Regions from separate parts of the Peribacillus sp. BM1 genome, predicted to be linked through region 2. Evidence: riboswitches for the same ligand, from Rfam matches in the RefSeq annotation. Region 2 holds a riboswitch; the other holds the start of a gene.
The links. Region 2 has a riboswitch for lysine ahead of AC1MGI_RS02675 (amino acid permease). Riboswitches for the same ligand answer to the same signal wherever they lie in the genome.
Positions count from the first base shown of each region.

Region 1: it holds a riboswitch for lysine, as region 2 does, so the genes downstream of both, AC1MGI_RS19980 (aspartate kinase) here and AC1MGI_RS02675 (amino acid permease) in region 2, are expected to answer to the same signal.

Region 1 is NZ_CM155259.1:4,181,765-4,186,454, reverse strand. Features, by position in the region: gene trxA (thioredoxin) at 118-432, shown strand; gene uvrC (excinuclease ABC subunit UvrC) at 522-2,294, shown strand; lysine riboswitch at 2,498-2,676, shown strand; gene AC1MGI_RS19980 (aspartate kinase) at 2,770-4,002, shown strand; gene AC1MGI_RS19975 (YslB family protein) at 4,118-4,573, opposite strand.
Region 2 is NZ_CM155259.1:527,721-532,410, reverse strand. Features, by position in the region: gene ltaS (lipoteichoic acid synthase) at 1-300, shown strand, start outside; gene AC1MGI_RS02680 (YhcN/YlaJ family sporulation lipoprotein) at 821-1,375, shown strand; gene AC1MGI_RS02675 (amino acid permease) at 1,528-2,985, opposite strand; lysine riboswitch at 3,198-3,376, opposite strand; gene AC1MGI_RS02670 (FtsW/RodA/SpoVE family cell cycle protein) at 3,976-4,690, shown strand, end outside.

The DNA of each region.
Region 1 (4,690 bases), 740 kb from region 2:
ATTGCGAATAGATACGTAAGTTAAGGGTATCTTAGCAATGAAGCAAAATAATAGTAAGCATCCCATTATCAATGGTATACTGGTTTTAGAAATATAGTTTATTAGGAGGCATATATTATGGCAATTGTACACTCGACTGACCAAACATTTACAACAGATACAAACGAAGGTTTAGTTCTTGCCGATTTCTGGGCACCGTGGTGCGGACCTTGTAAAATGATTGCTCCAGTTCTTGAAGAACTTGATGGCGAAATTGGTGACAAAGTGAAAATCGTTAAAGTGGATGTAGACGAAAACCAAGAAACTGCTGGTAAATTCGGCGTAATGAGCATCCCAACTTTAATCGTGTTAAAAGATGGAGAAGTTGTTGACAAAGTGGTTGGCTTCCAACCGAAAGAAGCATTATCAGAACTTCTTGCAAAACACGCTTAATTCTTTTATATTTAAGAAACTTCAAGTCTATGGCTTGGAGTTTTTTCTTTTATACACTTTATGTAGATTGATTGGTTGGGAGGTTGAACATGAATCAGCGAATTAAGGACAAGCTTGCCCTGCTTCCTGATCATCCCGGCTGTTACTTGATGAAAGATCGCCAGGGAACGATTATTTATGTCGGTAAAGCCAAGGTACTGAAAAATCGAGTTCGCTCGTATTTTACTGGCTCGCATGACGGAAAAACGCTTAGACTCGTCAATGAAATTGAAGACTTTGAATATATCGTTACATCATCAAATATTGAAGCACTCATTTTAGAATTAAACTTAATCAAGAAACATGATCCGAAATATAATATTATGCTGAAGGACGATAAAACGTATCCGTTCATCAAGCTGACGAATGAGCGTCATCCGCGCTTAATCATCACCAGAAAAGTGAAAAAAGATAATGGTAAATATTTCGGTCCCTATCCGAATGTCATCGCGGCTAATGAAACGAAAAAGCTCCTTGACCGCATTTATCCGCTTAGAAAGTGTAATACATTGCCTGATCGCGTGTGCTTATACTATCATCTTGGTCAATGTCTCGCACCATGTGTGAAAGAAGTGCCACAGGAAACATACAAAACGATGATGGGTGAAATTACGCGATTTTTAAATGGTGGCTATCAAGAAATTAAAAATGAGTTGTCTGATAAAATGCATGAGGCAGCTGAAGAACTTGATTTTGAACGGGCAAAGGAATATCGAGATCAAATCGCCCATATTGTCGTTACGATGGAAAAGCAAAAAATGATGTCCAATGATTATACAGATCGTGACGTTTTTGGTTTTGCGTATGATAAAGGCTGGATGTGTGTACAAGTATTCTTTGTTCGTCAAGGTAAATTGATTGAACGTGACGTCTCGTTGTTTCCGATATACGATGAACCTGATCAAGAATTGCTAACATATCTGGGGCAATTTTATTCAAAGGCAAATCATTTCAAACCAAAAGAAATTTTTCTACCTGAATCAGTAGATGCACAATTAGCGGAGCAATTATTACAGGTTAAAATTCTTACTCCGAAAATTGGACAAAAGAAAGAATTACTCAATCTTGCTAATAAAAATGCTAGCATTGCGCTGGGAGAAAAATTTGCTTTAATTGACCGGGATGAGGATCGCACGATTAAAGCAGTGGAGAGGCTTGGAGAACAGCTCGGCATTTATACACCGCACAGAATTGAAGCTTTCGATAATTCAAATATTCAAGGAACAAATCCTGTTTCTGCGCTCGTTGTCTTTATCGACGGAAAACCTGAAAAACGAGAATATCGTAAATACAAGATTAAAACGGTTAAAGGACCAGACGATTACGAATCAATGCGTGAGGTAGTTCGTCGCCGCTACTCGAGAGTGTTGAAAGAAGGACTTCCGCTTCCAGATTTAATCATTATTGATGGCGGTAAAGGGCATGTTGAAGCAGTTCGCGATATTTTAGAAAATGAACTCGGTCTAGAAGTCCCGCTCTCAGGCCTTGTAAAAGATGAAAAGCATCGTACATCTGAACTGATGATTGGCAATCCACTTGAGATTATCCCGCTTAACCATAGGAGTCAGGAGTTTTATTTGCTACAACGGATTCAAGATGAGGTGCATCGTTTTGCCATCACTTTTCACCGCCAGCTGCGAGGTAAAAATGCTTTTCAATCTTTGCTTGATGAAATTGAAGGCATCGGCGAGAAACGAAAAAAACTACTTCTAAAACATTTTGGCTCAGTAAAGAAAATGCGTGAAGCAACGGTAGAAGAAGTTCAAGCGGTAGGCATTCCACGATCTGTCGCTCAAGAGCTTGTCAATAAATTGCAAGAATGATCTTGCTGTTCAAAATGGGGTATGCTATACTACAGTTAATTTTTAAAAGTAATGTACGTCTTTAATAAATTTAACTGTCTAGCTACAGCTCCTAGCCCGTCTGAGGTCATAAGGAAACCATCTGATGGAGAGAAAATCGCTCTCCATACAGCTTGTTTGCCTTATGCTCTGCCTGAGGCTGAACAAGGTGCTTATGCTTTTCGTGTGTTGATAGAGGTGCGGGTTTCATTAGTAAAGACTTGGAGAAGGATGAGCTTCTGTGAAAAGTCTTGAAAGGGGAAGTCGCCGAAGCGATCAAGTCTCATAGCTTGATTTTGCTGGTCTGACATTGAATAAATGGCAGATTGTCAGAACAATTTTGTTCTGGAGGGCTATCTCACTGTGATATTCGTATGTATTTACGTTACCACAGCAATGAGATAATTCTCATTGCTTTTTTTGTTTGCAAAAAAACAGCTGGAAAGGGTGTCACAAAGTGGGATTAATCGTGCAGAAATTTGGCGGTACATCAGTAGGAAATATTGAAAAAATAAAGCATGTAGCAACTAGGGTAATAGAAGAAGCGGCTCTTGGGAATGAGGTTGTTGTCGTTGTATCGGCAATGGGCAAAACGACCGACGAGCTCGTTAGAATGGCGAATGAAATCAGTAACACTCCGAGCAAACGGGAAATGGATATGCTGTTATCAACTGGAGAACAGGTCACGATTTCATTTCTTACGATGGCTTTACAAGAACTTGGGTATGACGCGGTTTCTTTTACCGGTTGGCAAGCTGGGATTAAAGCTGAATCGATTCATGGGAATGCAAGAATTTTGGATATTGATACGAATCGGGTCAAAGAACAGCTTTCTGTAGGGAAAATCGTTGTTGTAGCGGGCTTCCAAGGAGTGGATGCGAGCGGTGAAATCATGACATTGGGCCGAGGTGGATCCGATACGACCGCTGTTGCATTAGCGGCAGCTTTAAAAGCAGAACGCTGTGACATTTATACAGATGTTACAGGTGTGTTCACAACAGATCCTCGTTTTGTTAAATCAGCAAGGAAATTACAAGCGATTTCCTATGATGAAATGCTTGAATTGGCGAATCTTGGGGCAGGGGTTCTTCACCCACGTGCAGTAGAGTTTGCGAAGAATTATGGAATACCGCTAGTCGTTCGCTCAAGTATAGAACAGGAACAAGGAACAATCATTGAGGAGGAAGTAACGATGGAAGAGAATTTAATTGTTAGAGGGATTGCATTTGAAGACAGTATTACACGGGTAACCATTTTTGGACTGACTGGAAGGTTAACTTCTTTATCTACCATTTTCACAACCCTTGCCGAGCAGCACTTAAATGTAGACATTATTATCCAAAGCATTACGGATACTGGTACGACGAATCTAACATTCTCGATTAAAGAGGATGACGTAAGTGACGTGTTAACGGTTTTAGAAAGTAATAAAAAAGAATTACAGTTTGAAAGAATTGAAACGGAAAGTAATTTAGCGAAAGTGAGCATCGTCGGTTCGGGAATGGTTTCTAATCCGGGTGTTGCAGCGAAAATGTTTGCGATTCTTGCAGATGCAGGCATCCAAGTGAAAATGGTCAGCACATCTGAAATCAAAGTTTCTACGGTTATCCCAGACAAAGATATGGTTCAGGCTGTTGAAACATTGCATGTGGAATTTCAACTTGATGAAAGAACGGCAGTCAAAGCGTAAAAAATGAGTAGAGGATCGTTAAACCTATGCAAAGCATGGCTAAACGATCCTCTTTATCTACTTATCCCATATTAACGGAAAGTCAATCCCCCCACTTATGGAAGTTTCACTTTATCTACTCAATCGGGTCTTTTAAATCTAATTTTACGAATATCGTAGCTCTGCGGGCGCGACGTTTCGTTTCTTCGGCGCCTTCTGCTGTGAATTTTTTTTGCAAGCTGATTTGTTCAGCAAGAAATCCAGTCTCAAGTTGAAAGTGACATGCGGTGTTCAAATCAAACCGTCTTTCAACCATTATCCCAGTTAATGTCATTTCGATTTCGTCTTTGGATTGCTTGACCAATGTTAAGTCCCCCCAGCCGGCACTAGAGAAAAAGTTAATGATTTCATCTATGTTGTGAAGCGGAAATTTCCTTGCCAACTGTTTTCCAGCCCAGTATAGAACATGGGGAGAATCTTTGCCTAAAATATCATTTAATAGTATTTCTCTAATTAACTCGTAGCCAAAAATCGGGATATGCATTTCAGTGTTGTCAGATAATTCTTGCAGAGCCTGAGCTTCTTTTTCCATTGTATTCCCCACTTTCTATACAACTATTATATACGTTTTGTGAGTTGAAGCATTAATTTTTATAGGAAAATCTAAAATTAAATTGTTGGATAAATGGTGGCTTATGGGATTTTACTT
Region 2 (4,690 bases):
CCATTCCGAAATGGAGATTTTATTACACCATCTGTAACTTCTCTCAAAGGAAAATACTATGATACGAATACAGGGGAATTAATCGAAGAAACGGAAGAGATTGCTGCGGATAAACAACTTGCGCAAAAACTACTTCAGTACTCCGATAAGGTTGTGAATGGAGATTTATTACGCTTCTATACACCTAAGGGATTCACACCAATTAAACCTTCTGACTATAATTATAATAATGAAGAAGATAAAGAAACTCCGGTGGAAAATACAGTGGAAACATCTACTCAAGAAACATCTGGAGAATAAAGGAACAGGCAGGAAGAATAATACTCTTCTTGCCTGTTTTTTTGTGTGAAGGACATGGGTACAAGGCTTCACGACTTACTAATATAGCCACTCTTTTAGTAGGTATACTCATTTTATCGAGAAACCGCCAAAATTACGGCTCCGCACCGCCACCAATGTGATTAGGTGAATGTAGCGTTTTTAATGAGGGATCCTTCCAAAGTAACTGGTGGCCATTTAACGTCATTTTAGGTTTTGTATGCAAATAAATGAAAATTTGGCACTGGCACGTAAATCATAAATCCCGCTCGAAAAGCGTTAGTTCTGGCGCGTAAACCCTCCATTCTGGCACATAATTAGGTAAATCTAGCACGAAAATTTGTTTTCCGGATCGTAATTGGTTAAAAAGTAAGCCGATGCAGGTAACAGGACCAGTATTTCACATGGAAAAAATTGTTGCAGGTGATTTGTTCGGGTTCTTACATATTTCATCTTCTCTGACGAACACTAAATTTGTAATAACGAAAAAGGAGTGATGGATATGAAGAACGCAATCATCGCGGGTGGAATAATAGCAACATTATTTGTTGGAGGATGTACAGCCAACAATACTAATCAGGGTAGTGAGAAAATAGGTGTGAATCGGCCGACAGACGTAAATAATCCGACAGACGTAAATTATGACAGAGCCAGGTTTCCGAATGAAGTCCAAAATGTAAGAAATAATGTCAACTATAACACAAGGAATGTCACAAATAATAACGATATTAGAGAGGGAAACAACCTTTCTGCTGAAGTCGATAAGCTAAAAGAAGTGAAACATTCTACAGTAATGGTGATGGGAAACAGTGCCTATGTTGCAGCTGATTTATCGGACAAAGGAAGCAATGAGCTAGCGAAGAATGTAGAGGAGAAAATTGCCGACAAAGTAAGGGCAGCTGATGGAACGATTGAAAACGTGTACGTGTCTTCAAACCCTGACTTCATTAATCGTATGCAAGGGTATTCGACTGATGTGAGGAATGGTCATCCAATTGCAGGATTTGCCGATGAGTTCACTGAAACGATGAAACGTGTTTTCCCGTCTGCACACTGATGTTTATAAGGCAGCTGGCATCATTCACCTGCTTATGAAGTGATGTAAGCATATTAAATACCTTGACTTATAGGACAAGAAGTTGTCCCATACAAAAAAGGGTCAGACCTCACATCAATAGTGTGAAGTCCGACCCTTTTGGATTTCTTTTCTTACTTTTTTTCAAAATCACAGTCTTTTAAAGGGATTAATTTTGTTTTGTTTTTAACTTTATAGACGAGCCAAACGATTAAGAAAAGAGGTAAACCGATATAAGAAACAAGTACTCCGTTCCAATCGACCCCGCCTCCCGTAAAGGCTTGGTAGTTTTGACCTAGTATAATGAAAATACACAGAAACAGTGCTAATAATGGACCGAGTGGGAACCACTTTGCTCGATATGGAAGATCCTTTATGTCGTGTCCTTGTGCGATATAGGCCCTGCGGAAGCGGTAATGGCTGATGGCAATCCCGAGCCAAGTAACAAAACCAGCCATCCCTGACGCGTTTAACAACCAAATATAAACGGCACCATCGCCGAAGAAAGTCGTTAAGAAAGCTAGTGATCCAACTAAAGTGGTGGCGATTAAAGCATTGACCGGCACACCTCTTTTATCCAATTTCCCTAAGAATTTGGGTGCTTTACCATCGCGTGCTAAATCCCAAAGCATACGAGTAGAAGCATACATGCCTGAGTTACCTGCAGACAAGACGGATGTTAAAATGATGGCGTTCATGACGGATGCAGCGAAGGCAAATCCTGCGCGTTCAAAAACGAGTGTGAATGGACTTACAGAAATCGCATCACTTAATAATCGTTCATCTGTGTATGGAAGAATCATCCCAATGACAAAAATAGATAAAATGTAAAAAAGAAGGATTCGCCAAAATACAGTGCTAATTGCTTTTGGAATATTTTTTTCCGGCTCTTCGCTTTCTCCAGCAGCTACGCCGAGTAATTCCGTCCCTTGAAAGGAGAAACCCGCTGCCATGAAGATTCCTAGAATGGCAAAGAATCCGCCATTAAAAGGTGCATCCTCGATTGTGAAGTTTGTAAAGCCGATTGATTCTCCGCCCATTATGCCAAAAATCATTAAAAATCCAGTAATAATAAAGATGATGACTGTTACAACTTTAATCAGTGCAAACCAAAACTCCGCTTCTCCAAAGCCTTTAACAGACAAATAGTTGAAGCCGAACATAATCACAAGTGCCAGTGCGCTCCACATAACTGAAGGACTTTCTGGAAACCAAAATTTCATAATAAGTACAACTGCAGCAAGCTCCGCGGCAATCGTAATTGCCCAGTTATACCAATAGTTCCAGCCAATAGCAAAACCAAATGCTGGATCAACAAAATTCGTGGCGTACACTCTGAATGAACCAGCTACTGGCATGTAGGCTGCCATCTCGGCAAGACTTGTCATTAAGAAATAAACCATGATTCCAACAGCCGCATAGGCGAGCAGCGCTCCACCTGGACCAGCAGTAGAAATAGCGCCGCCACTTGCTAAAAATATCCCAGTTCCGATTGATCCTCCAAGAGAAATCATCATAAGATGGCGTGCTTTAAGAGTTCTCTTTAATTGAGTAGGGTTAGATGCTTTGGATGAATTCGCCAATGATATTATACACTCCTTTTCTGTGGAAAAGGGGCGGGGCTTCGCAAAAATCAGCTCCGCACCGCCACCTTCATAAGGTGATACAATTTGAGTACCTGAACCTTTTTCATCGTTTTAGTTGGGATCAGATGCTCAAATGGAAGGTTACATCGTATTTTAGACAAATAAAAAAACAGCAGTCGAAAAAGATCGACGGCTGTTTGATAAGTCCGTTAAATCCTTCCGAAGATAGCCCTCCACGTTACTAAACGTGACAGTGATGTTCCTGTTCGGAAACATCGCCAGCCTGGATAGTCAATGATTTATCCAAACTTCGGCAATTTATCCTTTCAAACGGAGTCATCAATTTCATTGAATCTCGTCCGCTTTACTATTATAAGTTGCAGCCTCTATCCCATCGGTGAATGGGAATATTTAATTAAATATGATTGTAGTATAGTATATTTCAGATGGACAAGCAATGCTTAATTTTGAAAGGGAAGTAATAATTAGACAAGAATAGATGAAAAGACCCAATATATTGGAGCAAACAAAGAGAAAACTTGGACCATTATGTTTACAGGTTTTTTAGTTTAACTTCCATTTCGAATTCGCACTTGTAACGACGATTTTTTTTGTAAAGAACAAGGCATTTGATTCTGGATTGGCTTGCGCGATAGGAATCCCGGTCGTTTTCTTTTACTATTTATTAATGGGCCATTACACAGCAGTGATGCTAGATGCTTCGATAGCAGGATGAATGGTCAGTGTTGTGGGTGTGATCTTTGGATTGGCTTTTCTATTTTCGCCAAGTCAGGGACTTGTAACCATCTACATGAGGAGAAGGCGACTTAGCGCAGAAAGATGATAAGTTGGGACTTCGTGGGGGAATATCCAATATACGATATAGTTGTGATTTTGTCTGTTTACAGTATAATGGATAGATGTACGAAAGGGATTATTTTCTCAAAAAGATGCTATGGATCATAGTTCCCTTAATCCTTCTTAGGGGAGAGTTATATGGAATCAAAAAATAAAGTTTCATCCAGAATTGATTATACCTTAGCTTTTATACTATTTCTTCTGTTTATTACGAGCTGTATTGCGATATACAGCGCGCAGACATCTGGGCAGTATGTAAATAACTTTTTAATACAACAAGTGTTTTGGTACGCGGTTGGTGTAGGCATTGTTGCAACCATCATTACCTTTGATTCAGATCAATTAAAGAAAATAACTTGGTATGCTTATGGTTTTGGGCTTCTTTTACTTGTCTTGCTAGTGATCGCTCCAGATTCGTTAGTTCCAGAGAGAAATGGAGCCAAGAGTTGGTTTATCATTCCGAAATTAGGTTCGATTCAGCCTTCTGAATTCATGAAGACGTTTTTGATTGTAGCACTTGCCAATGTGGCGACCACTCATCATGAAAAAAATCTAATAAAGACGCTTAAAACGGATTTCTGGCTGTTGTTGAAATTAGGTCTTGTAACGATGCCGCCGATTATGTTAGTTATGCTACAACCTGACTTAGGAACATCTCTTGTTTTAATTGCGATTTTAGTTGGCGTCATTTTTGTTTCAGGTGTTTCATGGAAGATACTAACCCCCATTTTTGCAGGCGGGGCAGCCGTTGCAGGAACGATATTTTATTTCGTTCTTTGGCAACCTGATGTTTTAGTAAAATACCTAGGAGTTAAGCAATATCAATTTGGACGGATTTATTCTTGGTTAGATC